DNA from 2 places in the Paenibacillus jiangxiensis genome. Region 2 is predicted to be linked to the other one. Evidence: riboswitches for the same ligand, from Rfam matches in the RefSeq annotation. Region 2 holds a riboswitch; the other holds the start of a gene.
The links. A riboswitch is a leader RNA that binds a small molecule or an ion and turns the genes downstream of it on or off. The one in region 2 is predicted to bind S-adenosylmethionine.

Region 1: another riboswitch for S-adenosylmethionine. It lies ahead of ACI1P2_RS20770 (methionine ABC transporter ATP-binding protein); the one in region 2 lies ahead of metA (homoserine O-acetyltransferase MetA).

What each region holds. Positions count from the first base shown of each region.
Region 1 is NZ_JBJURI010000023.1:27,065-42,776, forward strand. Features, by position in the region: gene ACI1P2_RS20705 (1,4-dihydroxy-6-naphthoate synthase) at 1-343, shown strand, start outside; gene ACI1P2_RS20710 (LLM class flavin-dependent oxidoreductase) at 507-1,517, opposite strand; gene ACI1P2_RS20715 (hypothetical protein) at 1,593-1,904, opposite strand; gene ACI1P2_RS20720 (hypothetical protein) at 2,148-2,429, opposite strand; gene ACI1P2_RS20725 (HesB/IscA family protein) at 2,557-2,916, opposite strand; gene ACI1P2_RS20730 (hypothetical protein) at 2,913-3,104, opposite strand; gene mqnE (aminofutalosine synthase MqnE) at 3,250-4,356, shown strand; gene ACI1P2_RS20740 (NAD(P)/FAD-dependent oxidoreductase) at 4,415-5,482, shown strand; gene ACI1P2_RS20745 (YuzB family protein) at 5,677-5,928, opposite strand; gene ACI1P2_RS20750 (NifU family protein) at 6,015-6,257, shown strand; gene ACI1P2_RS20755 (SDR family oxidoreductase) at 6,335-7,102, opposite strand; gene ACI1P2_RS20760 (MetQ/NlpA family ABC transporter substrate-binding protein) at 7,252-8,088, opposite strand; gene ACI1P2_RS20765 (methionine ABC transporter permease) at 8,158-8,826, opposite strand; gene ACI1P2_RS20770 (methionine ABC transporter ATP-binding protein) at 8,826-9,842, opposite strand; SAM riboswitch class I at 9,966-10,108, opposite strand; gene ACI1P2_RS20775 (Cthe_2314 family HEPN domain-containing protein) at 10,278-10,997, opposite strand; gene ACI1P2_RS20780 (UbiD family decarboxylase) at 11,045-12,811, opposite strand; gene ACI1P2_RS20785 (COX15/CtaA family protein) at 12,980-13,903, opposite strand; gene ACI1P2_RS20790 (thioredoxin family protein) at 14,074-14,418, opposite strand; gene ACI1P2_RS20795 (DUF2515 family protein) at 14,781-15,712, shown strand, end outside.
Region 2 is NZ_JBJURI010000002.1:326,719-342,430, reverse strand. Features, by position in the region: gene ytxC (putative sporulation protein YtxC) at 1-619, opposite strand, end outside; gene ACI1P2_RS03425 (GGDEF domain-containing protein) at 961-1,980, shown strand; gene ACI1P2_RS03420 (hypothetical protein) at 2,148-2,522, shown strand; gene ACI1P2_RS03415 (cation:proton antiporter regulatory subunit) at 2,579-3,073, shown strand; gene ACI1P2_RS03410 (cation:proton antiporter) at 3,078-4,307, shown strand; gene mqnC (cyclic dehypoxanthinyl futalosine synthase) at 4,374-5,510, opposite strand; gene ACI1P2_RS03400 (aminotransferase class I/II-fold pyridoxal phosphate-dependent enzyme) at 5,653-6,831, opposite strand; gene ACI1P2_RS03395 (PLP-dependent transferase) at 6,828-8,015, opposite strand; gene metA (homoserine O-acetyltransferase MetA) at 8,056-8,985, opposite strand; SAM riboswitch class I at 9,098-9,216, opposite strand; gene corA (magnesium/cobalt transporter CorA) at 9,824-10,759, shown strand; gene ACI1P2_RS03380 (HRDC domain-containing protein) at 10,841-11,845, opposite strand; gene ACI1P2_RS03375 (ROK family protein) at 12,012-12,884, opposite strand; gene ACI1P2_RS03370 (MOSC domain-containing protein) at 12,919-13,566, opposite strand; gene ACI1P2_RS03365 (5'-3' exonuclease) at 13,569-14,465, opposite strand; gene ACI1P2_RS03360 (aminoglycoside phosphotransferase family protein) at 14,560-15,348, opposite strand; gene ACI1P2_RS03355 (arsenate reductase family protein) at 15,444-15,712, opposite strand, start outside.

The DNA of each region.
Region 1 (15,712 bases), on a different contig from region 2:
GGATCTGGGCAGCTGGTGGGAAGAGGATACGGGACTGCCGATTCCGCTTGGGGCTATCATTGCCCGCCGCAATCTGGATCTGAAAGCGATCGCCGGCTGGATCCGTGCCTCCGTGGAATATGCGTGGCAGCATCCCGAGGCTTCCCGCGATTACGTTTTATCACACGCCCAGGAAATGTCTCCGGACGTGGCACAGTCCCATATCAATCTGTACGTTAATGATTTCACGGCTGATCTTGGCGAGAGCGGTTATGCCGCAATTGAGGTTCTGCTCGGCCGCGCCGCCGCCGAGGGCCTGGTTCCTTCATTTGATCCCGCCAAGCTGCGTCCGGATCACGTATAACATTCAATAGTCAATTAGAAAAAGACAGTCCGCCATGCCTGAACTGCACCAATTTGTTTGATACGACTAGCAGTGGAAGTGCAGTTCACAAGCCGCGAACTGTCTTTTTTGTTTTTCATGAATAATTTCCCGAAATACAGAAAAAATAATATTCCGCTAAAAATTATAGATCATCAACAGCTTCTTTCAGCAGCTCCAACGAACGCTTGCGCTGCTGGAAATCATAAATCAGCGACAACGCCATAAGCTCATCAAACCGGTAGCTCTGCTGCAGCTCACGAATTTTTCGGCGGATGGTGGAAGGGGAACCGATCACGTAAATGCTGCGGATTCGTTCCAATTCCTCCAGTTCGCCAGCGGACAGGTTCTCCAGCGCTGCTCTGGCTGACTGCGGATCTGCCAGCCTTACGATGCGCCCCTTATTCAGCATCAGGCTGAAACGCAGTGAACCAACGGCCGCTTCCTCCGCTTCTTCGTCTGTATCTGCGGCAATGATTCGTATGGCAAGCATGCTGTAGGGCTGTTCTATAACATCCGACGGGCGGAACGTGTCCCTGTACCGCTGGAAGGAAAGCAGCGCCTTCTGCTGCTGGGTTTCGGAAAAGAAAGCAAAAGCGTAAGGCAATCCTGCCGTCCCCGCCAGCCTAGCGCTGGAAGGGCTCGTGCCAAGCATCCAAAGCTGCGGCTTTACCGAAATTCTGGGGGTAGTCATCAAACCGTGCAATGGATGCTTCACTGGAAGGATGTCCTTCAAATATTCCTGCAGCTGTCTCAGTTGATCGGAAAAAGTATCGGGGTCCCGCAGCTGCAAATCCTGCAGCGCTTTGGTGGACAGCGGAACACCGCCGGGCGCCCGACCTACACCCAGATCGATCCGTCCCGGCGCCAATGCACCGAGCACGCGAAAATTTTCCGCTACCTTGTACGGGCTGTAATGCGGCAGCATGACGCCGCCGGAGCCCACGCGTATCCGTCTTGTCCTGGCAGCCAGGAAGCTAATGAGCACCTCGGGGGAGGAGCCTCCCAGCGCATCCGTGCTGTGGTGCTCCGATACCCAATAACGCTCGTAACCCAAACTGTCCGCATGCACCGCCGTTTCCACTGTCTGCAGGAAAGCTTCCTCAGGCGATTCCTGATCCCGCAGCACAGTTTGATCAAGTACGCTAACTTTCATTTGGACTCACATCCTAACCAATACAGAAAAAGCCTTGAGCGTGCGGTGCACCCAAGACTTGATCCCATTTTTTCATTAGGCCTCTATTACTTCCGGTTTAAATACATTGTCCAGCTTCGTGCCCAGCCTTTTCACCAAAGGGACCTTGATATCCCGGCTCAGCTCTTTAAGAAAAGTCTCCACATCGCAGTTCACGCGCTCCAGCCGCAGTTCTATAGAACCATCGCCGATAATGCTCGAATTGGCTTCTTCGGGCACCACGACTTCAACGTCATACTTTTTGGTCAGCGTGTTGCTGTAACGGGAGAAAATTTCAATCAACTCGTCATTGCTGAACTTTTCGATCGCTGTCTTCCCTTTGTTTGTAAATTTCAGTTTCACTCTCACTTGTCCTGTCCCCTTTTCGTTCAACCATAAAATTTGTGCAAATCACGGAAGCTGCTCTGGCTGCGTATGGGCCCATAAAGAGACGACCTGAAATCCTATGATGAACCTTACATAATTATATCAATATTTTCATTATTTTTCACCACAAGTTGTTCGCTTATTCGTTCTCCTTTAGTAAAGCAAAGACGATTGCCGGAAAGACAATCGCTTTTGCTTGAGGGGGGACTTGGCCAAACATCCCCATTATACAGGCTTGGTGCATGTCCAGCCGTGGGACTCGTATTCCCGGACCGCATCCCGCAAATCCTCCGCATCATCGGAATAGATCGTGACCGGAGGAAGGGCAACCAGACATTCATCCGCAGCGTAATCGATCATGACATCCTCGACCTCGTAATACAGCATGTCCCCAAAAGCGGGATCGGTTATTTTATGTCCTGTATTTGGCAGACTGTAAGATTCGAACGTTCTGGAAACCTTCGTATATTCCTTTACGCCCGTGGCGGATATTTGCTGGGTGATCACTATTTTCAAGTTAAATCTCTCCTTATGAATACCATGGTCCAACAGAGCTTTTAAGCCGCAAAAAACCTCCATAAGCAGATAGGATGCTATCCTGCTATGGAGGTTTTTAACTGCTGACATCTCTGCCTCAGCACTGCTCCGGATTCGGCGCGCCTGCGTCTTCGCGTGTGCGGAAAGAGGAGCCGCAGCCGCATGTAGCGATGGCGTTCGGATTATGGATGGTGAAGCCGCCGGACATGCCGGATTCCTCGAAGTCGATTTCCAGACCGTTGAGGTAGGGGAGACTCTCCTTCTCCATAACCACCTTCAAGTCCTGGACGTCCATATATATATCCTGATCGCTTTCCTGATCATCGAAACCCATTGCATATGAGAAACCTGTGCAGCCACCTGGTGTTACACCCAGACGCAGGAACATATTCGGCACTTCCTGCTGTGCAAGCATTTCCTTCAGGCGCCCGGCAGCTGAATCTGTAATTGTAATCATTGCTTTTCCTCCTTTTCCTTGCATTCTACCTCTTCAGTATACTCCAGTTTCGGCAGAGCCTCAAGCCATGGAAGCGCCCGTCCACCAAGGACAAAAGCACTGTTTTTCTCGCCGATCCGGTTGAACACCCGGCAGGTCAGGTTTATAATAGATGGGTGCGTAACAAACAAATGTCGGAATTTCGTCATAGATAAGACCGATATCGTTCGTTTTGTAACATTTTTCACAGCATAACATGCTCCGCGAAGCCGGAAGCGTACCGACGGAACGGGACATCCTGTGTGTATCGGCTGACAATGGCTGATCGCTCAGCATTTTGGAGGAGGAATAGGTATGTCCACATTAGTATCACCCTTTACAGAGCGAAGAATGGCGGAGATTGTTGAGAAGGTCCGCAACGGCGAGCGTCTGACGCTTGAAGACGGCGTGTACCTTTATGAGACCGACGATCTTCTGACCTTGGGCCAGCTCGCTAACGAAGCCAATTTGCGCAAGAACGGCAAAAAAGTGTATTTCATTGAAAATATGAGCCTGTACTTCACCAATGTATGTGAAGCCCGCTGCGCGTTCTGCAATTTCCGTAAGGACCTGGGCGAGGAGGGCTCCTATACATTGTCCGGTCAGGAAATGATCGACTATGTTGAACAGCATATCCATCCCGGAGTGCGTGAATTTCATATCGTCGGCGGGCATAATCAACATGTGCCTTTTCAATATTATGTTGATTCGCTGAAGGTGCTCCATGAAAAATATCCTCATGTCACCCTTAAGGCTTATACGGCTGCCGAGATCGATTTCTTCACCCGCATCAGCGGACTCAGCATAGAGGAAGTGCTGCAGGAGCTGCGGAAAGCCGGACTGCAAACACTGACCGGCGGCGGCGCTGAAATTTTATCAGACCAATACCGGCAGAAAATGAAAGTCACTAAGGCCAACGTGGATCGCTATCTGGAGGTTCATCGGACGGCTCACAAGCTTGGCATGAAGACCCACACGACCATGCTGTACGGATCGGTTGAGTCTTATGAGGACCGGGTTAATCACATGCTGCAAATTCGCGAGCTTCAGGATGAAACCGGCGGTTTTATGGTGTTTATCCCGCTGTCCATGCAGCCAAAGAGCAAAAATGCCGGCATCATGCGGCGTAATTCAGCCTACGAGGATCTTAAGACGATTGCCATCAGCCGCCTGATGCTCGACAACATCCAGCACGTCAAGGCCTACTTCATTAACATCGGGCCGCAGCTCACGCAGGTGGCGCTCTCCTTTGGCGCGTCCGATGTTCACGGCACAATCGTGCGCGAGCAAATCAGCCATGCTGCCGGAGCGCTTACGCCTGCCGGTCTGACCCGCAAAGAGCTCATCTGGCTCGTCAAGGGAGCCGGCCGCATTCCGGTTGAGCGGGACACCTTCTATAACGAAATTGAAGTGTACGAGTAATCTGTTGTAAGCAACTCAGGTTGGCACAATCGTTGACTAGAAAGGGCGTTACCTTATCATGAAGAAATTCGTCATTCTTGGTGGCGGCTACGGCGGTCTCACCATTGCAAAAGAACTACTGGACAAATCCTTACCAAAAGATACCGAGGTTGTGCTTGTGGACCGGATGCCGTTTCAGGGACTTAAAACGGAATATTATGCGCTGGCTGCCGGAACAGTATCGGACTTTGAACTGAGAGTCACCTTCCCGGAGCACGATCAGCTTACCCGCAGATACGGGGAAGTAACCTCCATCGATCTGGATGCCAAAACCGTCCACTTTCAAGACGGTGAGCCGTTGGAATATGATCAGCTCGTGATTGGCCTGGGCTGTACGGACCGTTTTCATAATACCCCCGGAGCTGAAGAGTACGCCAGCACGATCCAATCGTTCAACAGCACACGGCAGGCTTATATGCGCTTGAATGAAATCATGCCCTACGGGAGCGTCCATATTGTCGGGGGCGGTCTGAGCGGGGTGGAAATTGCAGCCGAATTGCGGGAGAGCCGTCCGGACCTCAACATCTCTATCATGGATCGGGGCGAACGGGTGCTCTCTTCCTTCCCGCAACGTCTATCCGCCTATGTGCATGCATGGTTCAAAGAGCATGATGTGAACGCTATGTCCCATGTCTCGGTGACAAGGGTTGAACCTAACGCAATCTATAACCGTGATGAGCTCATTCCTACCGATGCCGTCGTATGGACGGCCGGGATCCAGCCGGTGAAGATTGTTCAGGATCTGAAGGTAGCCAAGGACCCACAGGGACGCATCGTTCTGAATGGGCTGTACCAAATCCCGGATCATACCGAGGTATATGTCGTCGGGGATTGCGCGAGTCTTCCTTATTCACCGAGCGCACAGGCGGCAGAAGTCCAGGGTGAGCAGATTGCCCATATCGTCCATGCGCTCTGGAAAGGGGAGTCGCCACATGTGCACCCTATCAAGCTGCGCGGCACCCTTGGATCATTGGGCAAAAAGGCCGGATTCGGCTACGGCTTCCTGGGCGGAACGGCCCTGCGCGGACGTATTCCACGTCTGCTCAAAAGCGGTGTCCTCTGGAAATCGAAGCGTCATTTTGGCTAAAGTTGAGGATTACACTCCTGTCACGGAAAGACTATGATGAAAAATTCATCGTAGTCTTTTTCTTTTAAAGCTGTTCTCACTAACGTTCGTTCTATTCTTGCATAATATGATATGAATAGAAAAAAGGCTACGATGAAAACCTTCACCATAGCCTTTGCCCGCTAAGTATCACAAAAGTTAAATTTTCCTGGCAATCAGTCAATATCGAGACTATCCCATGCTTCGGCTTCCTTGATTTTGGCGATAATTGCATCATACAATGCTTCAGGCGAATCCGCCGCCACAATTTCACCGTTAACCATGGCGTATGGCTGGGCATAACACTGCCCGCAATTGTTCAGACAGCCGTATTCCACGACATCGTATTCGGGGTTCTCCTCCAGTCTGGGCATAACATCCTCAGTGCTGATATTGCTGCTGCAAAATTCTATGATCGGTCTCATGATTTTATTTCACCTGCTTTTGACGGGAGCATTTTATTTTGCTCTCGTTTGTAATATAATAAACCTTATAGGAAAGGAGTTGAATTTTAATGAGCGATAACACAATCACCATGTATGATGAAGTGTTGGAAGTTTTGGATAAATTGCGTCCGTTCCTGCAGCGTGACGGCGGTGACGTAGAGCTGGTTGACGTGGAAGACGGCATCGTGAAGCTGAAGCTGATGGGTGCCTGCGGCAGCTGCCCGAGCTCGACCATTACGTTGAAAGCCGGCATTGAACGTGCTCTTCTCGAAGAAGTTGACGGGGTGCAGGAAGTAATACAGGTATTCTAATATGCTTCAGGCATATTGATGGTAAGGGTCTTGGCTTCGCAAGAAGCCAAGGCTCTTTTTTGTGGACTCCTGCCCATCTACAATATCGAAGGGCGGATCGGATCAAGGCCTCCGGAGATGTCCATAATATTGCCTGTAATGAAATCGGACGAATCCTCGCATAAATAGGCAATCACGCGCGCGATATCCTCACCGCTGCCCGGTCTGCCCATGGGCGTCTCATCATCCCGCAGCCCCCTGACCTCGGCAATCGTTTTCTCCTTATTATCACCACGAATGTCTCCGGGACAGATCATATTGACCGTAATTCCCGACGGAGCTTCTTCAACAGCCAGGGTTTTCGTAAAAGAAACCAGCCCCACCTTCGCCGCCGCATATACCGCCCGGTGCGGCCACGCTCTTCCCTCAGCAGCATGTCCAAAGCCAAAATGGATAATCCTTCCCCATCGCTGTCTGCGCATATGCGGAAGCACCAGATGATCCAGCAGCATCGTGCCGACAAGATTCCCGTTCAGCATAGCATGAATTTCAGCAGGCGCATAGTCAGCAAACAGCTTGCGTTCTCGTATAAACGGCCCTGCATTATTCACCATGATATCCACACCGCCGAGCTTAAGCTCCACCTGGCTCACAAGCTTTTCAATATCCGGCTGCTTGGAAATGTCCGCCTGAACGGCCGTACATCGTACGCCCTTGGCCTGAATAATTTGCTCCAGCTCCAGAGCTTCCCCCCGGCTGTGTACATAGTTTATCGCAATATCGAACCCTTGATCCGCCAAATGTAAAGCTGTCATTCTTCCCAGCCCTTTGGCGCTTCCTGTAATCAGGGCAACCTTTGGTTTCAACGTACTTCTTCCTCCTCTGCAAAGAGAAAACGCCACAGGAACAGTATAAAAGATTTAGGTCCATGCCTCAACTAACCGGAGCGCAGCATGCAAAAAACCGCTCTGTCCGAAGGCAGCAGCGGTATATAAGGCATAACAGTGTGTTTTATTTAAAATGCAGGGACGATAGCTCCCTTGTATTTATCTTCAATAAACTTCTTGACTGCGTCGGATTGCAGTGCTTTGGCCAACAGCTGAATGCCTTCGGAGTCCTTGTTGTCCGGACGGGCTACCAGCAAGTTCGCATACGGGGAATCCTTGTCTTCGATGAACAGGGCGTCCTTCGTCGGATTCAGATTGGCTTCCAGCGCATAGTTCGTGTTAATGACCGCCAGATCCAGGTCAGGCAGCTGGCGCGGCAGGATAGCCGCATCCGCTTCACGGATGTCCAGGTTTTTCGGATTGGCAGTGATATCGGCGAGGGTAGAATTGATGTCCGTATTGTCTTTCAATGTGATCAGACCTTGCTTGGCCAGCAGCATCAGAGCACGGCCACCGTTGGTGGCATCGTTCGGAATACCTACAATCGCGCTGTCAGGGATTTCATCCACTGATTTGTATTTTTGCGAATACGCCCCCATTGGTTCAACGTGCACCGGAACTACAGGCACCAGATTCATTTTGCGTGCTTTGTTCTCGCTGTCCAGATACGGTTGATGCTGGAAAAAGTTCGCATCCAGCTGCTTGTCGAACAGCTGCACGTTCGGCTGCACATAATCGTTAAAAGTAACAACTTGCAGACGTACGCCCTGCTTTTCCAGTTCAGGCTTGATCGCTTCAAGAATCTCGGCATGAGGAACGGCGGATGCGCCGACCTTCAACTCAATGCTGCGCGGTGTTCCCGGATTATTGTCTGCGGCTGCTCCAGAATTTGTCTTAGCGTTCCCACAGGCGCCCAAAATCAGCAGCAATGCAAGGCTTAACAAAGCAAATGACCATTTTTTCATAACATGTACCCCTCCAAAATTTATTTTTAAAAGATTGGGTAAAAATAAGGATCTATATATAATGTTTCCTTATTTCCTTGTATAATGCCGTACCAGACGGTCACCCGCCATTTGCAGCACCTGCACCAGCACAACCATGAGCACAACGGCAACGATCATGACGGCCGTATCGTAGCGGTAATAACCGTAGTTGATCGCCAGCGCACCCAAGCCGCCGCCGCCGATCATACCGGACATGGCCGTATAGGACACGAGTGTGACAATCGTAATCGTTAATGCGGCGAGCAGACCCGGTCTTGCTTCACGGAGCAGCACCCGGAAGATGATCTGCCCGGTCGAGGCTCCCATTGCGTGAGCCGCCTCAATGACGCCCCGGTCCACCTCACGCAGGGAGGTCTCGACAAGCCTTGCGAAAAACGGCGCCGCCCCGATCACCAGCGGAGGAATCGTGCCGGTCACGCCAATGGAGGTACCGACGAGCAGCCTCGTTACAGGAATCAGTGCCACGATCAGAATGATAAACGGCACCGATCTCAGTATATTAACGATAAATGACAGTACGGTGTAGATTACCTTCATCAGGGCAAGTGACGAACGGCTGGACAGGAACAGCACAACACCGAGCGGCAATCCCAGAATCAGCGTGAACAGCCCGGATATGAGCAGCATTTGGATCGTATCCAGCGTTGAACTACCGATCTCATTCCAGTTAATTTGCGAAAAATCGAGCCCATCCATCAGCCGATCACCTCCACATCAAGCCCCTGTGCCGACAATTCCTGCATCGTCTCCCGGATCGCCTTATCGTCTCCCTCAAAGCGTACGGTAAGCAATCCGTAGGGCACATTTTTCAGCGTGGAGATCGTGCCCTGCAGGATGGCAAAATCCACACCGGTCTGGCGGACCGTCCGTGATAAAATCGATTCATAGGTTTTGTCGCCCAGGAACGAAATTTTAACGGTCTGTGAGGAGGCCGGGTTAGGTGCGGCAATCGCTGCCTGCAGCTCTTCTCCCTGGTCCGTCTCCCTCATAATGAATTCCCTTGTCACCGGATGCTGCGGCTTGATAAAGACTTCAGCCACCGGGCCCTGCTCTACGATTCCGCCTTCATGGATAACGGCGACGCGGTCGCAGATCCGCTGTATCACATGCATCTCATGCGTAATCAGCACGATGGTCAGATTGAAGCGCTGATTAATATCCAGCAGCAGCTTCAGAATAGAATCCGTCGTCTGCGGGTCGAGCGCCGACGTGGCCTCATCGCACAGCAGCACGTCCGGATCGCTGGCAAGTGCACGGGCTATGCCGACGCGCTGCTTCTGGCCGCCTGACAGTTGTGCCGGATATTTGTTGGCATGCTGCTCCAGCCCGACAAGTGCGAGCAGCTCTTTCACCTTCTTGTCGATATTCGCTTTCGGCCTGCTGTCCAGACGAAGCGGAAATGCGATATTGTCATATACCGTCGCGGATGACAGCAGGTTGAAATGCTGAAAAATCATCCCGATTTTACGCCTTCTGGCCTGCAGCTGCTTCCGGTTAAGGCCGGTCATGTTCACTCCGTCGATCCACACCTCGCCCGAGCTTGGACGCTCCAACAAATTGATGCAGCGGATCAGCGTGCTTTTTCCTGCCCCGGAGTGGCCGATAATGCCGAAAATTTCACCTTTGCCGATCGATAAGTTCAGGTTGGACAATGCAGGTGTCTTCCGGCTGCCTTTGCCATAAAATTTTGTTAGCTTCTTGATTTCAATCAAGTTGGTACGTCCCCCTTCTCTTCCTTTTACCCCTTCCCGCCGGATCTGTCTCTATTTTGTCCAATTAAAGCAAAGAGCCCTTTTCGCAAATGAAAAGGGCTCCTGCTATGCAGCAAAATCCGGTTCTCATCTGCCAATACTACTTAATCATAGTGGTATTGTTGGAATTAGCACCATGACGCTGCCCTCTAAGCGTGTAATAACGCCGGGGTGCAGCCGGTTGCCGGGCTTCATCGGGCCAGTCCCTCCGCCTCTCTCGATAAGAGATATATAGTTGTTTCAATTAATTTAAGTTTGGAATACTAGAGTCCTCATAAAGCTGACATTAAACTAGATTTCAGTATAGATACTTTACATGGCTTTGTCAAAGGTATTTTTGCGAAAACATTCGGAAAAATTTCTGGCAGTTACAAAGAATGGCTGCATCCTGCGACTTTATTTACTCGCTGAATGTCTTTCCCACTGCTGATTCGTATATTCGAACGCTTCCGCTACCGACCGGCATACCATGTCCAGACCCTGCCGCAGATCATCAAGATGCTCGTCCAGATCCTCAAGCTTGATTTTCCCGTACAAAGCCCGCTGCTTTTGCCACAGATCATCCTGCATTTCCACGTTCATGTAGTGCACTTCCGTATTTCTGCGTTTGCGCAGTCGCCCAAGCGGCTCCCTGAAGCGGTCCTTAAGCTCAAACAAAGAATCAGCAAGCCTGTCGTGGATTTTCAAATACCGGAACTGCCGCAGCACGGTAAAGTAGGAATAATGAGCCTTCACCCTGGAAGTATTCATATCGTAAAAGTCGTTCAGCAGATTGCCAAGCTTGTCCAGCATGGAGAACACCCGGATAAACCCGTTTTTGTAAAAATACACATAACGTTCATAATCCGCACGCTCCTGCTCGCTCATTTCCTCGGAAAACTCTGCGTGTACCCTCTTACGGAAAAATGCCGCGGCGAACGCGCTCTCTTCCAGCTCGGTCAGGGAGGAGATCAGCCCAAGCGTCAATATTTCGGCCTTGCGGAAATCAAATGTCGGATCCCCGCTTTGCTCCATCTGGCGCTGCAGCAAGCCCAGCGTCCGCTTCATGTTGTTCATCGCCTGCAGCAGTATTCCATTATCCTGCCTTGGCGGTTCTCCCAAAAGCTCACGCAGCATATGCTCAACCTCCCAGTGTCTGTTCCTGCTTATGACTCAGAAACCCATTAGAAACCGTAGCTCTTCCAGCGTTCATCCACCAGGCGGACAATGTCCTCACGCGGCAGTACCTCATCCGGGTAGCCTGGCTTCATGCGCGCATCCACTACGATCGGCAGCTTGTAATTCAAATGATGCAGCTTGACTTCATGATCGGCAAACATATCCGTTGCCGGATTGAAGCGGGTAAATACCGTCCACAGGAAGGAGGCCTGTGACTTAACCACCTCTTCGGCGTTATCCACAATAAACACCAGCGGCCACTTTTGCTCCATGCCTGACATTCGCTGCAGCACCTGGGCAGGCAGCTCAGGATTCTGCTCATAGGAGGCGCCGGAGATGACAAGGCACCCGCCACAATAAGGCTCAATACGGGTGATGCCCGGCAGGTCTCCGCCCTCATACAACCGCGGCAGCTCACGCACCGGCTCGCCGACGCCCATCAGCACAGCCTTGCTGCCATGGTTAAGCTTGCGCCCCGTATAATCAAGCGTATCATGCGAGGTATGATTGATTATGAACAAATCCTGTGCCGGATTGAAGCGCTCCAGAATCGTCTCCAGCAGCACCGTAAAATTCGACAGGTCCAGCGGTTTGTCCGTCAGCATCAGGAACTTGGTCAGCGACAGCTGCCCTTGCCCCAGGATCGTAAAGGCGGAAACAAGCGCCTCGCGCGAGTAGCTTTCGCGTACAACCGCGGCAGCCAGTGCATGAACCCCCGTCTCCGCGTAGGCCCATAAAGAGCGCACGGCCGGCATGACAAGCGGATAAGCCGGTGACAGCAGACGCTGCAGGAATTCACCGAGGTAATAATCCTCCTGGCGCGGCTTGCCTACAATCGTCGCCGGATAGATGGCGTCCTTGCGGTGATGCATATGCTTGACATGAAATACCGGGAAATCATGCTTTAACGAATAATAGCCGAAATGGTCTCCGAACGGTCCTTCCGGACGGCGATCATGCGGAGGCACGTAACCGCTGATGGCAAATTCAGCCTCTGCAGGAATACGGTGTCCGCCCAACGGATCTTCCGCCATCGGCAGCTTGCCGCCCATAATCAGCGACGCGAGCATCAGCTCAGGCAGATTCTCGGGAGCGGGGGCAATCGCCGAAGCGATCAACGCAGGTGGACCGCCCAGGAAGATCGTGACAGGCAGCGGCTCGTTGCGCTGCTCCGCTTCATGATAGTGAAAGCCGCCTCCTTTATGAATCTGCCAATGGATTCCCGTTGTGGAGTCATCATAGATCTGAATCCGGTACATACCCAGGTTATGGTCTTTAGGCTGGCCGGGCTTCTCGGTGTACACGAGAGGAAGCGTAATGAACGGACCGCCATCCTCATGCCAGCTTGTGACACGCGGCAGCGGCGCAAGCGGTGCCTCTGTTCTCTGCACACCCAGGACAGGGGCTTCTGCGGAGGAGACCGTTTTTAACCCTACCTTAATCATGTCCCCGATCAGCCCCCGTTCATTCCACAACGCTTTCGGAGTGGGCGGAAGCAGCGTCTTCGTTGCATTGACAATCGTCTTCATCAGCTGCTCAGGACGGGGGCCGAAGGCCATATCCACACGCCGGTCGGTGCCGAACAGATTGGTGACGACGGGAAACGGCGTTCCTTTCACGTTGGTAAAGAGCAGAGCCTTGCCCTCCTGCTCAATCACCCGGCGGTGAATCTCCGCCAGCTCAAGATAAGGATCAACTGGTGCTTCAATGATATGCAGGTCATTCTCTTTGCGCAGCGCTTCAACAAACTGCCGCAGATTCTGATAGATCACGGGTATGTAGTCCTCCTATATTGAAAGCCGCCGCAGGTGCTGGGGCAGGCCGGTGATATCAAGCCTTAACCAAAACAAAGTCCTCGAGCAGCTCGCGGACTTTGCTTGTTCTGATCTTATTATAGGGGTTTACCCGCTTTTGGGCAAAACCGGATATTGCAGTTTTGTTTAAGTGCGTTGAAGGGAAGCGTTCCGCAGCGCCATTTTCTCCGGCGACAGCTGCCATACCCGGAAGCTCATGTAGCACAACACGGCAAACAGCGCTGCAATGATTACCATATGCGACAATACGACAAACATGTACAGCTCCGGTCTTCCCGCCGTATAAAGCAGGGCAATTCCCACAACAATCTGCAGGGCAATGAGGATAACGGAAGTTACGCCAAGAGCGCGGATATCGCCATGATCCGGATGCTTGCGATACGCGAAATGACCGACGGCCAGAATAACAACGAACAGGATGCCAGCTGCAATCTGGTGCAGCGATAACGGCGCAATCCCCAAGAAGGAGTTAATGCGGTTCTCGGTAGAGTGACTCAGGAACGCCCCTGTATATACTGCAATGTAAGTATAGACGGTTGACGCCCAGATGAAATTGCGGAAGCCGCGCGAGACAGGCTTCTTCTCATGACGCTGCACACGGCGGAAGTCACGATCCTCCTGCCAGGCGCCCAGCGTCATCATTGACGCGCTCGCAAAGGCAATCAGGGAAAATCCGAAATGGAGCGCCATCACCGCGGCGGACTGGGAGAACACGACGGCCAGCGCCCCCATCATCCCCTGAATAATCACAAAGGCCAGTGTCATGAATGAGAAAAACTGAAGATCACGGCGCTTTTTGAAATAGATCATAAACCCAACAAAGGTGGCAATGGACAGTAGCCCAGCCAATCCGCTGACCGAGCGGTGTGAAAATTCGATGACAGAAGCGATCGTATGAGCCGGAACAAACTTGCCGTTGCAGGTTGGCCATTCCCTGCCGCAGCCCAAGCCGGAATCGGTCCGTGTCACCACTCCGCCGCCAAAGGTTGCCAAAAACATGACAATACAGGTCGCCAGGGCCAGCCATTTTAAAATCCGTGTACTTTTCACTCTATCTCACCTGTTTTCATATATTTTACTTGAGATCATCTCGCTTAATAAAAATTATAACTGATACATACATCATTGACATAAATGCTTTGTGACAAAATGTTAACGTCTCCGGAAAGCAAAAAAACGCCCCCCTTGAATAACAAGGGAGACGTTCCGCCTGGATCGGCTTATGCTTTCAATGCGGTGTGGACTTCAACGGCCCGGTCGAGAAACTGTTCAATTTCCGCGCGGGATTTGCGCAATCTGTTCACAAGCCGCACCACTTCTTTGCCGTTGCTGAAGGCGATGAAGCTCGGAATGCCAAGCACGTTATGGGCTTCGCTGACTCCCTCCGCTTCCTCGACATCAACCTGGATCAGCTTCAAAGCATCAGCGTATTTCTCTTCCACATCCGGCATGAACGGATCTATAAATTTGCAGTCACCGCACCAGTCAGCCTTAAATACGGCCACCGTCAGCCCGGGAGCCTGCACTGCCTGATCGAATTCCGCCTTATTTCTGATTTGCTGCATATAACACACCATCCCTTCGAATCAATATATGAATCAGCCATCAAGGATTGTTAAAACCGAAGCTTGTCTTTATTCTAACCCGAAAAATGGTTTTTGCACAGCACCTGCGATTTCGGTTGGAACTCCGGCTCCCGAGCCATACTGAATAAAAAAGACTAAATGTGCGTGTTCAAAAAGTCAGGTTTTTAGCACCAAGAAGGTTGGATGAAGCTAGGGACTGAGGAGCGGAGCGTACAGGGGGTACGTGAGCACCGGAAGGCCCGGCTGAATTCAAGATTCGATGTCGAGTCCGCTTCCTGACTTACTTCGTGATCAAAAGATGACTTTTTGAACAACCTCTATATGAAAGGAGGAAAGGCATTATGCGGGACGACTGGCTGCGCACAGGCATGCGCCTGCTTGGAACGCTGCCCCGTACGGCCGGGGATGCGCTGAGAGGCAAATATGCGGCCTGGAAAGCCTCAAACAAGCTCCGCCATCCGCTGCGGGAACTGCCGTGGAACGCAGGCTCCGCCGCAGCGGCCCTGGCGGAAGCGGAACGCATGCTTTCCATGAGCGGGCGAAGCATGCGCGCACAGGTTGAAGACACATTGCATTCCGAGGAAGACCGGGAGCTTGTGGAACATATACACAGCGAGACCGCCAAGCATAACCGCAGCAATGTTACGCGGACAGCCGCATATCTGGAGTGCTATAACAGCTGCCCGGAGCTGCATTGGGCTCTGCTGGCCCACATGGTATCCCGCAATGGCGGTTATAACATGACCGATTTGAAGGGCGGCCTGATGGCAGACCTCGTGACAGGCAAAGAAAAAGATTGGACCTACCGCCTGCTTGAGCGATGCAATGCCCTTATTTTTCAGGACGCGTATCCCCAACTGCTGCTGTACGCGCACAGCCGCCGGCTTGGGCGCAGCTGCTTCCATCTGCTGCCTTTCTTCCACGTCTCTGCTTTCATGAGCCCGTTCTGGGAACGGTTTTGGACGCTGCGGGACAGTCCGCTTCTGACTGTCGCGCTCATCATTAACGAACAGCACTATATCGAGGGGCGAGTTATGCGCAACCCTTACTTCAGGAAACACGTTACCCGCAGCACTACATTTCGCATGCACAATTGGCTTCAGCTGAACCAGGTTGTATTTCCGCTTGGTCAGGACAGCGGGCTTGCCGGGCTCATCATCGAGCAATTCGCTGATTTGGGCGAGCGCATCGCCTTGGGCAAATGCCTGTATGCCCTGCTGTTCGGTTACGAGCAGGTGCTGACCCGGACCCTTTCTTTCGCCCGCAAGGTGCC
Region 2 (15,712 bases):
CCACTTCCACACCCGGGAGTTCAACCGTGATGGGTTCAGCCTGTGCGGGACTTAAAAGCTTCATCTCTGTATCCAGTATGGTGAAGTTCTGTTCCCCCCTGTGAATCACATGCACGAGCGGAACCTGATTTTCCTGAAAGTAAACAAAATACTTTAATAATTGTACAAATTCCTCGTATTGCCGTTCCCCCCAAAACTCGTCCAAAGCATATTCAACCAGGTCACGAAGCTCCTGCTGATACACTGGCAGACGAAACCGGATAACTCCCTCCAGATTTACGATATGCAGTTCCTCAAGGCACTGCATAAGTGAGGAGACAATCATGCTCCTTCTTTTTTTACGGCTGCTGTTCATATCCTTCAGAAGCAGCCCGGTGCTGATTTCACGAATTCTTTGCGTCTCTTCGCCGCTCATGTACCTGCATTCCCCGGATACAGCCTCAAGTAACAGGTGCAGTTCCCATTGGTTCTGAATGTATCCCGCAAAGGCGTCAGCCATGAAAGTCTTGACACGAATAAGCAGGGCTTGATCCGCTTCCTGTCGCCCTTTGTATTTACAGGTCCAGGCCACCCTGTTTTCGGACTGGCTGAAGGCAAAATTTAATCCGTAACGTGACATATGTAAACCTCTGCCTTTGCCTTTCAAGGCTTGGTAAAAACATTCTGCTTCCATTGGATCTTTAGTCTCAGTCCATACCGTGAACAGTTCCATTGGCCCACCCCTTTCACTGACTGCTCTAAGTATATGGCGCCATGTTCAGGGTTATACGAGGTGAACTGCTGGAAGCCCAGGCACATTTATTTTTTCGCTTCCTCTATTTCAATGAGCGGTTACACGTGTTATAGTTTGATTGTTGTTCTATCGGACGACAGGCCTACGACGATTCGGAGAGTGATCGCAACTTGTTCAGGCAATATGTCAAAAGGCTTAGAGAGCCATCCAGCAGAGCGCTGGAATGCATGTTGTTTTTTATTGTAATCGATCTGGTTTTTACCATCATCTTTGATTTGAATTTACATTATAACTGGACGCAGAATTTGCTTCTTACTGTTCCGGTATGGATGCAGCTTCTGGTGCTGCTTATTACGAAAACGGTTGTCGACAATTTCCCCTCCCCTCTGAAATATTTCATAGGAATAGCGGGGACTGCAATCATCTCGATCATTCCTGTACTTGCTCACCCGGAAAGCAGCACGCTGGTTTTGACATTGGTATCCCCGATATTGCTTTCCGCGTTCAGCTTTGAGTATAAAAAAATCGCTTTCGGTTATGTCTGCAGCATGATTACCTTGATCGTCAGTTATGGTTATGTAGACAGCTTACAGAGCCTTCAGGCAAGGGATCTTCTCTTGCTGATGAACTTTCACTTTTTTTTGACGCTGCTGATGTGCATTATCGTGCAATATAACCGACTTTTGATGAACCATCTGGAAAAATCGCTTAAAAATAATGAACAGCTTATGATTCAAAATGTCATGATGGAATATTTGAACAAAACCGATCCGCTGACCGGACTTTATAATCATATGACCTTCCAGGAGTATTTGGACAAGCTCATTGGACACAGTGAATCCAATCCCTTCCGAATTCACCTCGCCTTGATTGATGTCGATGATTTCAAATGCGTCAACGACACCTACGGACACCGCGCAGGAGATATCGTGCTGAAGAATGTATCAACGATTATACAGAAGCATGCGGGGCCGAATGATTTTGTCGCCAGATACGGCGGAGAGGAATTTGCGGTTATTTTTACGGAAAAGAAAACCGCCGCAGTGTTCGCTACGGTTGAATCGATCCGCCGTGAAATCTCCGCCCATATGTATGAACGGTTGAATAACTCGGCGGTAACCATCAGTACGGGAATCAATAAGTATCAGCAAAGCAAAGGAAAAGAAAATTTCTTTCAGGGAGCGGATACAGCTCTTTACACCGCCAAACGAACCGGTAAAAACAAGACCGTGCTTCACTCGGACTAGAAATTTAATATGTTAAAAATAAGCGGCGCTTCCGGTCAAAAGGTGAATTTCTTTCCGGCATGACAGACGCTTTTTTTGTTGAAGGATTTGAATAAGGACAAGATTTTATGATAGAGTAAATTTGATACGCTATTTAAGCTTACATTCAGGCAGGAGGGAGATGCGTAATGAACTCAATTATTTCAGCGGTACGTATATGGATCGTCATGCTGCTTAGCATCATTATGCTGTTCTCCTTCCCTGCTCCTTTCTTTGATGAAACTCGTGAAATATCCGCAGGTGCCGACGTCTTGGCGGAATCCTTCAGCCTGAGCCACCCCAAAGAAACACACCAGAAGCCCGCCATCCGGGCTCAATCCCACGGACTGGTCAAAATGATTGCGGCAGCCAAAGCATTGCCTTTCTTTGCCGTTTTGCCCATTTTGATGTTATGGTCTTGTCCCCGGCCCTCTCTGCCCTTTTTGCCCATCATTAATATTATTTACAAGCGCATCTATTTGAAGCCGCTTAAATTTACCTCCAGATTCGTGGTGTGTGCCTGATCATGTCATAAATTGATCAGAACTGAAGCACATTAGAATTCAGGAGGCTAACCACAATGGAAATACGTGAAACTGCATTGCCCGGAATCGGGATGAAATATCAAATGGATACCGCCAGCGGAGACCGGCTCGTTGTCATTATCCACGATGACGGCAGACGTGAGCTGTATCATTTTGACTACGAGGATTTGGAACAAAGCATATCCATGATTACCCTTGAGGATCAGGAGGCCAGACAGATTGCCTCCATCATCGGCGGCATGGCCTACAGGCCAAAGAACCTGGAAAGTGTAGACATGGCGTTTAATGACCTCATCATTGAATGGTATAAGATTGAACCGCAGTATGCCTGTGCAGGCAAAACTATCGGTGAACTGGATGTCCGCCAAAACTCAGGCGCATCCATCATCGTTGTCATGGAAGACAAAAAAACAAAGCATATCAACCCCGGTCCTGATGTTGTTCTCAAAGCGGAAGCAACTGTGCTTGCCGTCGGAGAGCGAGAACAGCAGAAACGCTTTAAACAAATCCTGATAAGCGGAAGCGGGTGATTGGATGGACCATATCGTATTTGAAGTTGGATTGGCCATTGCTCTCATCGCTTTGTCAGGCCTGATCTCCGCCAAGCTGCGGTTTTCGGTCATTCCCTTTTATATCTTGGTTGGCATGGCCGTCGGCCCTCATGCCATGGAGATATGGCACTTTGACTTCCGCTTTATCGAAAGTGCGCCCTTTATCGATTTCATGGGCAGAATCGGCGTTTTGTTCCTGCTGTTTTATCTTGGTCTGGAGTTCTCTGTCGGCAGGCTGATCAAATCAGGACGGTCCATTGCTGTCGGGGGAACCATTTATATCCTCATCAATTTCACTTTGGGGCTTGCCCTGGGCTTCGTCTCGGGCTTCCCCATTGCTGAAACGCTAGTCATCGCAGGTATTACCACCATTTCGTCCAGTGCCATCGTAGCCAAGGTGTTGGTGGATTTGAAACGGACCGCAAACCCGGAAACCGAAATGATCCTTGGCATTATCATGTTTGAAGATGTCTTTCTTGCCGTGTACATCTCCATCCTGTCGGGGCTTGTACTCAGCGACTCATCCTCTATCGGCGGAGTAGTGATGTCTGCTCTGATCGCCCTGGGCTTTATGCTCGCGGTCATTCTTATCGGTCGAAAAGCTGTTCCTCTTCTGAATAAAGCACTGAATATCCGCTCCAATGAGCTGTTTTTGCTTGTGATATTTAGCACACTTTTCCTGGTAGCCGGTTTTTCGGAGACGATTCATGTAGCCGAAGCCATTGGGGCGCTGCTGGTGGGGCTGGTGCTGGCGGAAACGGATCATGCGAAGCGGATCGAGCATCTGATTGTGCCGTTCCGCGACTTTTTCGGAGCCATGTTCTTCTTCAGCTTCGGACTGTCCATCGATCCGCTGTCCCTTGGCGGCACCGCTGTCTGGATCGCCCTTGCGGCGGTGTTGGTCACGCTGTTCGGGAACTTTACGGCAGGCATGCTTGCCGGACGTACGGCATCCCTATCCCCAAAAGCCTCCGCCAATATCGGATTGACGATTGTATCCCGCGGCGAGTTTTCCATCATTATGGCAAACCTCGGACGGGAAGGCGGCCTGATGGAGATACTGCAGCCTTTCGCTGCCATTTACGTCCTCATTCTGGCCATTCTCGGTCCGGTGCTGACCAAGCAGTCCAAGCCGGTATTTATGGCACTGAATAAGGTATTCAAGTTTAAGGATCATCGTGTACAGAAAGAAAAAAGCACCGGTACGGGTTGAAAAAAAGCTTGCCGCGCATCAAGCACGCGGCAAGCTTTTTTACATATATCAGACATCCACGCAGAATTAGTTTTGCATTACAAAATCGTGCTCAACGCTGCTGTGCTCGTCAAATACACGCAGAATGTCATATCTGGTGTTGCGCTGGGCAGGTGTATGCCCTGTCTCGCGAATCAGCTGCAGGATTGACTCAATGTTGACTTTATATGTAGCCCCGGCTGCCGACACTACATTTTCTTCAATCATAGTGCTGCCAAAATCATCGCAGCCGTAATACAGAGACTTCTTGCCGATTTCCGGCCCCATTGTTACCCACGAAGACTGGATATGCTTGATATTATCCAGCACGATCCGGCTGATGGCCACCGTCTTCAGGTACTCGTCCGGCGTTTGTCTTTCCAGCTTCAGATTGGTGTTGTCAGGCTGGAACGTCCAGGGAATGAACGCAAGAAAGCCTTCCGAATCGTATTTGTTGGCAATGCATTCATCCTGGGCATCCCGCACCCGCATCAGATGCAGCGCCCGTTCTTCCATCGACTCGCCCAGCCCGATCACCATCGTTGCGGTGGTGTTCATGCCGATTTTGTGGGCTGTCTTCATCACATCCATCCAGTCCGTCCAGGAACCCTTCAGGCGGCTAATTTTACGGCGTGTGCGGTCATCGAGAATTTCCGCTCCGCCGCCAGGCAGGGAATCAAGGCCAGCTTCATGAATCTGCCGGATCACCTCTTCCAGCGACAGACCATCTGACACGACCTTCATCTTCTGAATTTCAGCCGGCGAGAAGGAGTGCATTGTAATATTCGGGAAACGCTCCTTGATCGCTTTTAACAAATCCGTGTAATAGCTGAAAGGCAGGTTAGGGTTTGTTCCGCCCTGCATAAGAATTTCCGTGCCGCCGACGTCCTGTGTTTCCTGAATCTTCTGGAATATGACTTCATCGGGAAGCACGTAACCTTCATCCGAGCCGGGTCTGCGGTAAAAAGCGCAAAAACGGCAGTACACGTCGCATACATTCGTATAATTTATATTTCGCCCGATGACAAATGTCTTGATCGGATCCGGATGCATGCGGTTCATAATCACATTCGCCGCATCCCCCATCTTCTCAACCTCATTGGATTCAAACAGGGCAATGGTATCCTCCAGGTTCATTCGTTCACCGCGCAAGGCCTTATCCAAGATACGGTCTATTCCGCTCATCGTACGTGTCCTCCCATCCTTCATTCTGTAAAAGATCCTTATGAAAATAATGATATATGAAACCACTATATTACCATCGTAACACAGGTGCAATGTGAAAAACAGCACCTATTCCAAAGGTACTGTTTTTGCGAGGTCATTCTTATTCAAATTCCAGAGCCTGTTCAAGATCGGAAATGAGGTCGCCGATATCCTCCAAACCTACCGAGAAGCGCAGCAATCCGTCCGTAATGCCGCGTTCAAGCCGGACGCTGTGCGGCATGGCCGCATGGGACATCATGGCAGGGTAGGAAAGAATGCTTTCAACCGCGCCGAGGCTGACAGCAACGATCGGAAGCCGGACACGGTTCAGCAGCGCCTTGGCGCGTTCGCCTGAGCCGACATCAAAGGAGACCACGGCACCGTAACCGCTGGACTGCTTCTCATGAATTTCGCGTCCCGGATGATCAGCAAGGCCCGGATAGTAGACGGCCTTGATATCCTCCCTGGCTTGCAGCCATTCGGCCAGCAGGCGTGCACTTTGCTCGCTGTGCGCCATGCGGGCTTGCAGGGTCTTCATTCCCCGCATCAGCAGCCAGGATTCCTGCACACCCAATACGGTGCCCAGCCCGTTCTGCAGCTGCTTCAACTGTGCAGCAAGTGCTTCCGTGCGGGCAACGGCCAAACCTGCCAGCACGTCGCTGTGACCGCCGAGAAACTTGGTGGCGCTGTGCAGCACGATATCCACTCCCAGTTCGATGGGACGCTGATAATAAGGAGTCATAAACGTATTGTCCAGCAGGGTGATGAGCTCATGCTCACGGGCCCAGCTCGTGACCGCCTCAATATCCGTAATTTTCAAAGTCGGATTGGACGGGGTCTCCATATACACCGCTTTGGTGTTGGGCTTCAGGGCTTGTCTGACTTCATCCAGATTCGTCATATCGACAAAGGTGGTCTCGATGTTCATTCTGTTCAAAATTTTGGTCAGCAGCCGATAAGTCCCGCCGTACACATCCTCGGTTACGATGATATGGTCACCGGCCGACAGCATCATAAAGGCGCTGGAAATGGCAGCCATCCCGGATGAATATGCGAATCCGCGCACGCCGCCTTCCAGGAGCGCAATATAGTCTTCCAAGGCCTGCCGGGTTGGATTGCCGGACCGGCTGTAGTCATGCTGCGGCGGATTAAAAATGTCATGATGATGGAAGGTGGATGCCTGGTAAATCGGTACGCTGGAAGCGCCCGTTTGGCTGTCGATCTCCGCTCCGAAATGCAGGAGCCGGGTGCCGAACTTCAGCTCCTGCTCCCCTTCTTTCCGCTTCCCGTCTCCGCTCATTCCGCAGCCCCCCCTTCGAGCTCGCGCTGAGCAGCTTCAAGCGCGCCGCCCAGATCCTGAATAAGGTCCTCCGCATGCTCAATGCCGACGGAGAAACGAAGCAGCCTATCGTCAACACCTACGGCATCCCTGATTTCCGCCGGAATGTCCGCATGGGTCTGAATGGCCGGGTAGGTCATGAGAGATTCAACTCCGCCTAAACTTTCGGCAAAAGCAATCAGCTTGATATGGCGCAGCAGAGGCTCTACCAAGCGGGCATCCTTGACCTTAAACGAGAAGATTCCCGTATTCCCGGAGGATTGTCTGTTTTGAATCTCATATCCGGGATGGCTCTCCAGGGCCGGATAGTATACGTCCGTAACGAGCGGGTGAGTCAGCAGATACTGTGCGATCTGTGTGGCGTTCTGCTCATGTCTGTCCATGCGCAGGGCAAGGGTTTTCATGCCTTTCATCAGTTGGTAGCTGTCGCTTGGAGACAGTACGGCCCCAATCGAGTTGTGCAGGAAGGCCATTTCTTCGGACAGCTCTTTTCCTTTGGTGACGATCAGTCCGGCCAGGACATCATTATGCCCGCCCAAATATTTGGTGGCGCTGTGAACTACAATGTCGGCCCCCAGTTCAATCGGTCTTTGGAAATATGGAGTAAGCAGCGTATTGTCTACAATGGTAAGCAGACCATGCTTCTTGGCCCAGCCGGCTACCGCCGTAATATCGGTAATCATCATGAGCGGGTTGGTCGGCGTTTCAATAAATACGGCCTTTGTGTTCGGACGGCGTGTCTGCTCCAGCGCAGTCAAATCATTTGTATCCACATAAGAAGCGGTTACGCCGAATTTGGAAAGAATGCGTTCCAGCAAACGGTAAGTTCCTCCATACAAGTCAAGGGAGACGATAAGATGATCACCTTGTCCGAACAAAGTAAAAATCGTCTGCAGAGCGGCCATGCCGGAAGAACAGGCAAATCCGGCGTCTCCGGATTCCAGTTCGGCCGCTGCTTCCTCAAGCACTTTGCGGGTCGGATTCGTGGTGCGAATATAATCGAAGCCTGTGCTCTTTCCTAGCTGCGGGTGACGGAAGGCCGTCGATTGGTAAATCGGAAAATTCACCGCACCGGTTACGGGCTCGTTGATGGAACCAATTTGGGCAAGTCTGCTTTCGATTTTCAACTTTTGCTTATGATCCATATAAATCCTCCTGTCCGTTACTGTTCTAATTTATATTGATTTAAATTTGAGGCCCGATTTCACCGATGTCATAAGGGGTCTCCTGGTACACATAGTAGTTCAGCCAGTTAGAGAATAATAAGTTGGCATGAGCCCGCCACGTGGATGGCGGTGTACGGGTTGGATCATCCTGCGGGAAATAATTTTTGGGCAAAAGGACATTGTCCAGTCCCTTGGCCATATCCCGGTCATATTCCCATTTCAGGGATAACGGATCGTACTCGGAATGGCCTGTCACAAAGATCTGCTTGCCGTCCGTCGTAGCCACAATATACACACCGGCTTCTTCCGATTCCGAGAGCAGCTCCAGCTCGTGGAAACGTTCAATATCCTCGCGGCGGACTTCCGTATGCCGTGAGTGCGGTGCGAAGAAGACTTCGTCAAAGCCGCGCAGCAGCTTAACATGCGGCTTGTTCACCGTATGGGAAAAGACGCCAAAGGTTTTGCTGTCCAGTCCGTATTTGGGAACTCCGAAATGGTGGTACAAGCCTGCCTGCGAGGCCCAACAGATATGCATGGTGGAGGTCACATTGGTCCGGGTCCAGTCAAAGATGCCGCGAATCTCCTCCCAGTAGTTTACATCCTCAAACTCAAGCTGCTCTACAGGCGCACCTGTAATAATCATACCGTCAAAGCGGGTATTTTTGATTTCGTCAAATGTTTTGTAAAACATGTCCAGATACTCCTGGGACGTGTTTTTGGACACATGCGACTGCGGGTGAACGAGCGTGACATCCACTTGAAGCGGGGTATTGCCGATCAGACGCAGCAGTTGGGTTTCGGTCGTTTCTTTGGTCGGCATCAGGTTAAGAATCGCAATGCGGAGCGGACGGATATCCTGGTGGTAGGCCTTGCTCTCGTCCATGACAAAAATGTTCTCACCCGCAAGGATCTCCTTCGCGGGCAAGGTGTCTGGAATTTTAATCGGCATAATGCTCACTCCTGTTCGTGAAGTTTGCGAAAATCATTGCTGAGATGCCGGGCATATTAAAAATGACCTTCCTCGCAGCACGAGAAAGGTCATATCTGATTCATATGCGCCTCTCTCATCTCTCAGGTCCATTTCCTAAAGAAATGTGACCTGCAAGAATTAGCACCGTGCGGATTACCGCCGGTTGCCGGGTTTCATCGGGCTAGTCCCTCCACCTGCTCTTGATAAGATTTCGCTATTTTCAATTTTAATTAATTCAAATGTCCTGTATCAAACTTTAATGCATGAACGCCTCTTTCGTCAAGCAGATGCTTCAAAAAAATCCATTCATTACGCACCCGGATTCGGCTGCCCCCATAAGATGAAAACAGATATGAAAATGTCCAATTTAGCCCTTGAAAGGCCATCTGGCGGGCGTTATACTAGACAAGTGCTGCAGGCGGCGGAAACTATATGCGTAGTTTAAGATTCGCGTATAAGAAAAACGTCTATCGACGTAATTCAAAGAAGCCAGACCGCGTTTAGCGGTAGTTTTTCTTGCGATTACAGAATTGCTCAGCTCCGCTGAGAACTTATAAATTCTGTTATCTAATAAAAAGGGCTGCGGCGGCTCATCTTAATATAATTCGATAGGGGTGACACCAACCATGGAAGGCGACCCGAGTCCGAATAGGCGGCGGAAGCATGACAACAGCATAGGAATGACTTCAGCTTGCCGGAGACGGGACGCACGTTCTTCATGTCTGTGGAGCTTCTAACTTCCTGGGTCTGGCACCAGGCTGAAAGCATTCCTTATGAACATCATTCGCCCTGGGGCGAAGCATAAGGAGTGAGAGAAATGAAAATCCGGTTAGTGAACAACGGGGTATTTACCCTCATTGACGACATTGAAAAAACATTGACAGCACCAGCCGACGGCTTTTACTGGATTGATGCCGATGTTGAAGATCTCGCGGTGCTGCAGCCGCTCTTTTCCATTCATGATCTGGCTGTGGAAGACTGCCTGAGCGAAGAAGACCAGCGTCCGAAAATTGAAATATATGATAATCATTACTTTATCGTTGTAAACAGCATCCGGTTTGATGATGAAGAAATTTTTCTGCGTTCCCTCAACATTTTCCTCGGCAGACATTTTATCATCACCATCACCAGACAGAAAATCAATGAGCTTCGCTCCCTGAAGCCCTTGCTTTGGGAGCAGGAAGTAAACTCGCCTGATCGTTTTATGTATTTGCTGATCGACCTGATCGTGGACAATTATTTTCTCGTTGGCGACCGGATCGAGGTTCGGATCGAAAAGCTTGAGGAAGACATTCTGATGCATACGAAAAAATCTCATTTGAACGAGATCATCGGTCTGCGCAGTGAAATTTTATGGCTTAAAAAAGTGCTTGGCCCACAGAAGGAAGTCATCAACACGTTGAACAAACGGGATTTGCGCCTGATTGACGAGCAATTGCAGAAATATTTTAGCGACATTTATGAAAACGCGGTAAAAATTTCCGAAACCTTCGACACTTACCGTGATCTGATGGGCAACCTTCGTGAAGCCTACCAGTCCAGCATTGCCAACCGGGCCAACGAAATCATGCGGGTTTTTACAGCGATCACCACCGTATTCATGCCTTTGACCGTCATTACCGGAATTTATGGAATGAACTTTCAATTTATGCCTGAACTGCACACCCGCTACGGATATTTTGTCGTGCTTGGCGTGATGATTGCACTGGGCAGCAGCATGTTTTTGATTTTCCGCAAGAAAGACTGGATTTGAAAATTATATGGACGAGAAAATGAAAGACGGAGCCTTCCTTCGGGACAGGGTCCGTCTTTTGTGCTTTAACTGCCGTTTGGTTCAACTGGCACTGCGCTTGCCGGCTTCATCACGGCGGTGCCAGATACGCACCAGCCGCAGCCGTTCATAAATTTCATCCAACTTCAGGTTCCCATTGCTTTGATCGCCGTACACCCGCTGCATGACAGGCTTCAAAAAGCGGTCCCCCAGTTCCTCATAAGCCGCCCGAATCGCCGCCTGCTCCTGCTCCGGAGCTGCCGACAGCTCGCTTCGGATGACATTATCCACATCATATCCTTCTTTCATGAGCGCCTCCAGCATTTCAATAACTTCCCTGCGCGGCAGTCCCGCCTCCCGACTGATTTCCTCCAGACCGAGGCCTGCTGCCGCTCCCTGCAGAACCGACTGGCGCTGATTATACCTGTCGAGCTCCAGCTTGTACTTCTGTTCCTTCTGGCGGTAGCTCCAATTGATAAAGTCATGAGGATCAATCTCCTCCATCACCCAGTGCAAGGGAAATGGACGGTATTGCTCCCCCTTGGAGGTGATGGCCAGCAGATCCGCTCCATAGGCCCGCATCTTGCTCTCCCCCATGCCCGGCAGCTCAAGCAGATCCGCTTCATTCTGGGGAAGAAAGACACTGATCAGCTTGAGCAAACGGTTGCTGGCAATCATATACGGAGCCCTGTGCTCGGCTGCTGCCCGGCGCCGGCGCCAGACCGTAAGCTCAGTATACACATCTTCGCGGGGGTAAAGGTCGCTGTAGCAGCACAGCTTCTGCACAAACAAACCACGGCTCCCGCCTTCCTCACGTTCATGGAATACCCCATCAATAAGCGGACGGTACCCTTCAGACAGCTTCAAAGCCAGCTGATAGCGGTAAATGGAGAGCATCTCCTGCCATGAACGGCCTTCATACCAGACGCTATCCTTCGCTCCATCCCCTTCTGTAGTCCGCCAGCCGACAGACCATACTCCCTCTTCTTCCCCGATCCAAACCTGGGCAGCCCCAAGCACGTCTGCTTCCTCCGTCTTCGACAGCTTGTTCAAGAATACAATCTCCATACTGCAAACCTCCTCAAAACTATGTATGCAGCATCATCCGGCAACAAAAAAAGCACCTATTCTGCGTAATTCGCAAAATAGGTGCTTCCTTATAAACCGTACTATGCTGTTAAACTCATCTTACAACGGAAACGTACGCCTCGTCAAAGCTTTTTTTACAAAATCATCATATCCCCAACCGAGCCAGCGCAAGCGCACCGGACAAGCCGGCATTGTCGCCAAGTCCCGGAGACACGATATAGCTGTCGATATCTGCCGTAATGCTTGCATGCTGGACGTAGCCCTGAAGCAGCTCCTGCAGCTTGCGGCGGACCAGCGGGAATAGCTGTTCCTGCTTCATGACTCCGCCGCCCATAATAATCTTTTGCGGGGAAAGGATCAGAACATAATTCATCAAGGCCTGAGCGAGATAGTAGGCCTCCATCTCCCATGCGGGATGATCCGCGGGCAGCTCTGCCCCCTGAGTCCCCCACCGCTTGTTGATGGCAGGTCCTGCGGCAAGGCCTTCCAGACAGTCCCCATGATAAGGACAAAAACCTGCAAATGTGTCTTCCGGATGACGGCGGACCAGAATATGACCCATTTCCGGATGAGACAAACCGTGAAGCAGCTGCCCTCCGACTACGGCTCCCGCGCCGATGCCCGTTCCAACCGTAATATAAATGCAGCTGTCCAAGCCTTTGGCGGCTCCCCATGTGTATTCACCCAGAGCGGCTCCGTTCACATCCGTGTCAAAGCCCATCGGAACATCAAAATGTTCCTTCAGCTTGCCGATCAGATTATAGTTGCTCCAGTGGGGCTTGGGGGTTGTTGTAATGTACCCGTATGTACTGCTGCCGACAATCGGATCAATGGGTCCGAAGGAACCAACTCCGATCGCTTCGACATTTTTCCCTTCGAAATACTCAATGACCCGGGCCATCGTCACCTCAGGCGCTTCCGTCGGGAAGCTGACCCTATCCATAATTTCCCCCTGCTCATTACCGATACCGCATACAAACTTAGTCCCACCTGCTTCAATGGCGCCCAATACTGACATTTCAATCTCTCCCTTCCTTATGTAATCCAATCCTTCAGCCCAAACGTTTGCACAGGGTCATCTTCCAGCTCTCCGACAGCTCCTCTACATCGAGCAGCCGTTTCGTCTCTTCAGCCTGATCCTTCCGCTGGTACATAATCCGGTTAGCCTCCATTACGGTGATATGTTCCTTCGGCCTCTCTACCAGCTCCATCGCATCTCCCGCAACCAGTTCCCCCTCTTCAAGCACTCTGAAATAATAGCCGGTGTACCCTGTCTGCTGAAACTGCTGCGGCAGCTCCTTCCATGCATGCTTTGCCGCCAGTTTGAAGCAGGGTTGACGGGGCTGGCTGATTTGCACGAGCGCACGGCCAAGCCGGAAGATGTCCCCAATGCTGACTGTATCCTCCGCTGCCCCCGATATCGTCACATTTTCCCCGAAAGCCCCGAAGGCAAGCTCGCGATCCATCAGCTGCGCAAAATACGCATAGCGGCTGTGATCATACACGCACACCGCCTTGTCCGGACCTCCATGATGCACGAGATCGGCTTGTCCGTCACCAGGAATCCCGCTGCGTGTCAGAAGAATGGGTCCGTCTGCGGGCAGTTTGTTAATACCGCTGAGCACTTCCTTTTCGCCGTGTATGAGCACGGCCGGCAATCCAATGTTCACGGAGACGGCTGAGGCCGCTGCGTTGTTCATTCTCATGATCCTGCCGCCACTCCCATCATTATACTCAGGCTTTTCATTTCAAGCTGTTCAAACTTGGCAGCGATCAGCGCGTGATCAAGCTGCAGCAGACTGCTTTCCAGCGAGCAGGCAACCGGTACCTCACAATGGATTTCAGCCAGCCTGCGCGACAGATGAAGCATGTCCAGATCGTTCTCGATCTTCTTTCTAACCGACGGGCTCAGATTCTCCAGGTTAGCCAGGATACCCTCGATGGAGCCGTATTCCTGCACCAGCTTCAGCGCCGTTTTCTCGCCGATGCCGCGCACCCCCGGGTAGTTGTCGCTTGTGTCCCCCATCAATCCTTTGACATCTATGATTTGACGGGGCTGCAGCCCCTTCTCCTCCATCAAGCTTTCGGGCGTATAGACCATATAGTTGCCCTGGCCTTTTTTCATAATAATGACTTTAATCCGCTCATCCACCAGCTGCAGAAGATCATGGTCGCCTGACAGAATCAGCACGTCCGTATTTTCGCCACGGGAATAATGACAGGCCAGGGTACCGATGCAATCATCCGCTTCGTAGCCTTCTGCCCCAATGTTCGGAATCCCGAGACTATCCATGACTTCACGAATTAATGCAAACTGTGGGATCAGATCATCCGGGGCTTCCGCACGGTTGCCTTTGTATGCGGCAAAATGCTCTCCCCTGAACGTCTTGCCTCCCATATCCCAGCAGCAGACGACATGAGTGGGGCCGAAGGCCTGCACCGCATCCCAGAAATAGCGGATAAAGCCATAGATGGCATTGGTCGGGATTCCTTCTTTGGTGCGCCGTATATATCCATGGGCTGCTGTTGCGTAATAGGCACGGAAGAGCAGGGCCATTCCGTCCACCAGCATAACTGATTGTCCATTGTTTTGTGTCACGTAAGTGTCTCGCTCCATTTCCGTAAAAATAATCTTGTTCGAGTATACCATATTGGCGATCGTTTAGGGGCCTGCCCATCCACTTTCCTGCCTTTTACTCACACACTCCCCGCATCGACAAATATTGCAGCACCGAGTTTTTCTCATCCCGCTGCTCATGGTTCAATTCCGAGAGCCGCGCAGCAGCGGTTACCAATAACCAATCCGCCAAGTCCCCCCGGGTAACGCCCATTTCCAGCAAATAAACGTCGGTTGCCCTTTTCTTCATCCATAGAATTCGTTCGCTGTCGATCATTTGGGAGGGCACAGGGGTCATTTCAATCAAGTACACCGTTCTGGCTATGTCTCCGTATTCATGCCCGCGGCATACATTCATATAATCGATCATGTAGTTCTTTCCTTCGTGTACAAGCACATTGTCGAAATGAAAATCTCCATGACAAAGCCGGTCACCATCCGGCAACTCTTCCAGAGCAGTATATAATTGTGATTTGCATAAGTCTGTTAAGTCTTTTGTACATTCAATATTTCTTTTTAAAATGGACTTCAGGCTTGCGGCGCCACCCAATTTACAGGACAAGATTTGTTTGTGAAACAGGGCTAAAACGGTTGCGTACCGCTCGACATCACCCGTCCGCAAAACCAAATCAAGCAGCGATTCTCCCTCAATTTTATCGTAGATAATCCCGTGTCTTTCTTCATACGTTACCAGTTCGTAGCTTTTGCTGATGGGAAGATCCAAGCCGTTCAGCAGCCTCGAATTTTCAAATTCTTGCCGAGCATGATCTAACGAATCACCTTGCTTAAACAGCTTAACAACCTTCTTATCGCCTGCATCATATATATCTGCCGTATTGCCTTGACCGATCAACGCTCCTATCACGGCACCCCATCCTTCCGCAAACCTTGGCTATAACAAGCAATTCCAGTTCTTTTTTCATAGTAAGATTCCGTAGCAATTTGCGAAAAAAGACAGGCTTATGCCTGTCCCCATACCTCGCTGTATTGATCCTCTTTAAATCCGACGCTGACCCGCTGCCCGTCGGTAACTACAGGCCGCTTGATCAGCATGCCGTTGGAAGCAAGCAGGTTCAGCTGCTCCTCTCGGCTCATTCCCGGCAGTCTGTCCTTCAGCTTCAGTTCCTTGTACACCTCGCCGCTTGTGTTAAAGAACTTTTTCAGATCAAGCCCGCTCTTGTCCACCAGCTCCGCAAGCTGGTCGGCTGTTGGCGGCTCCTCCACAATGT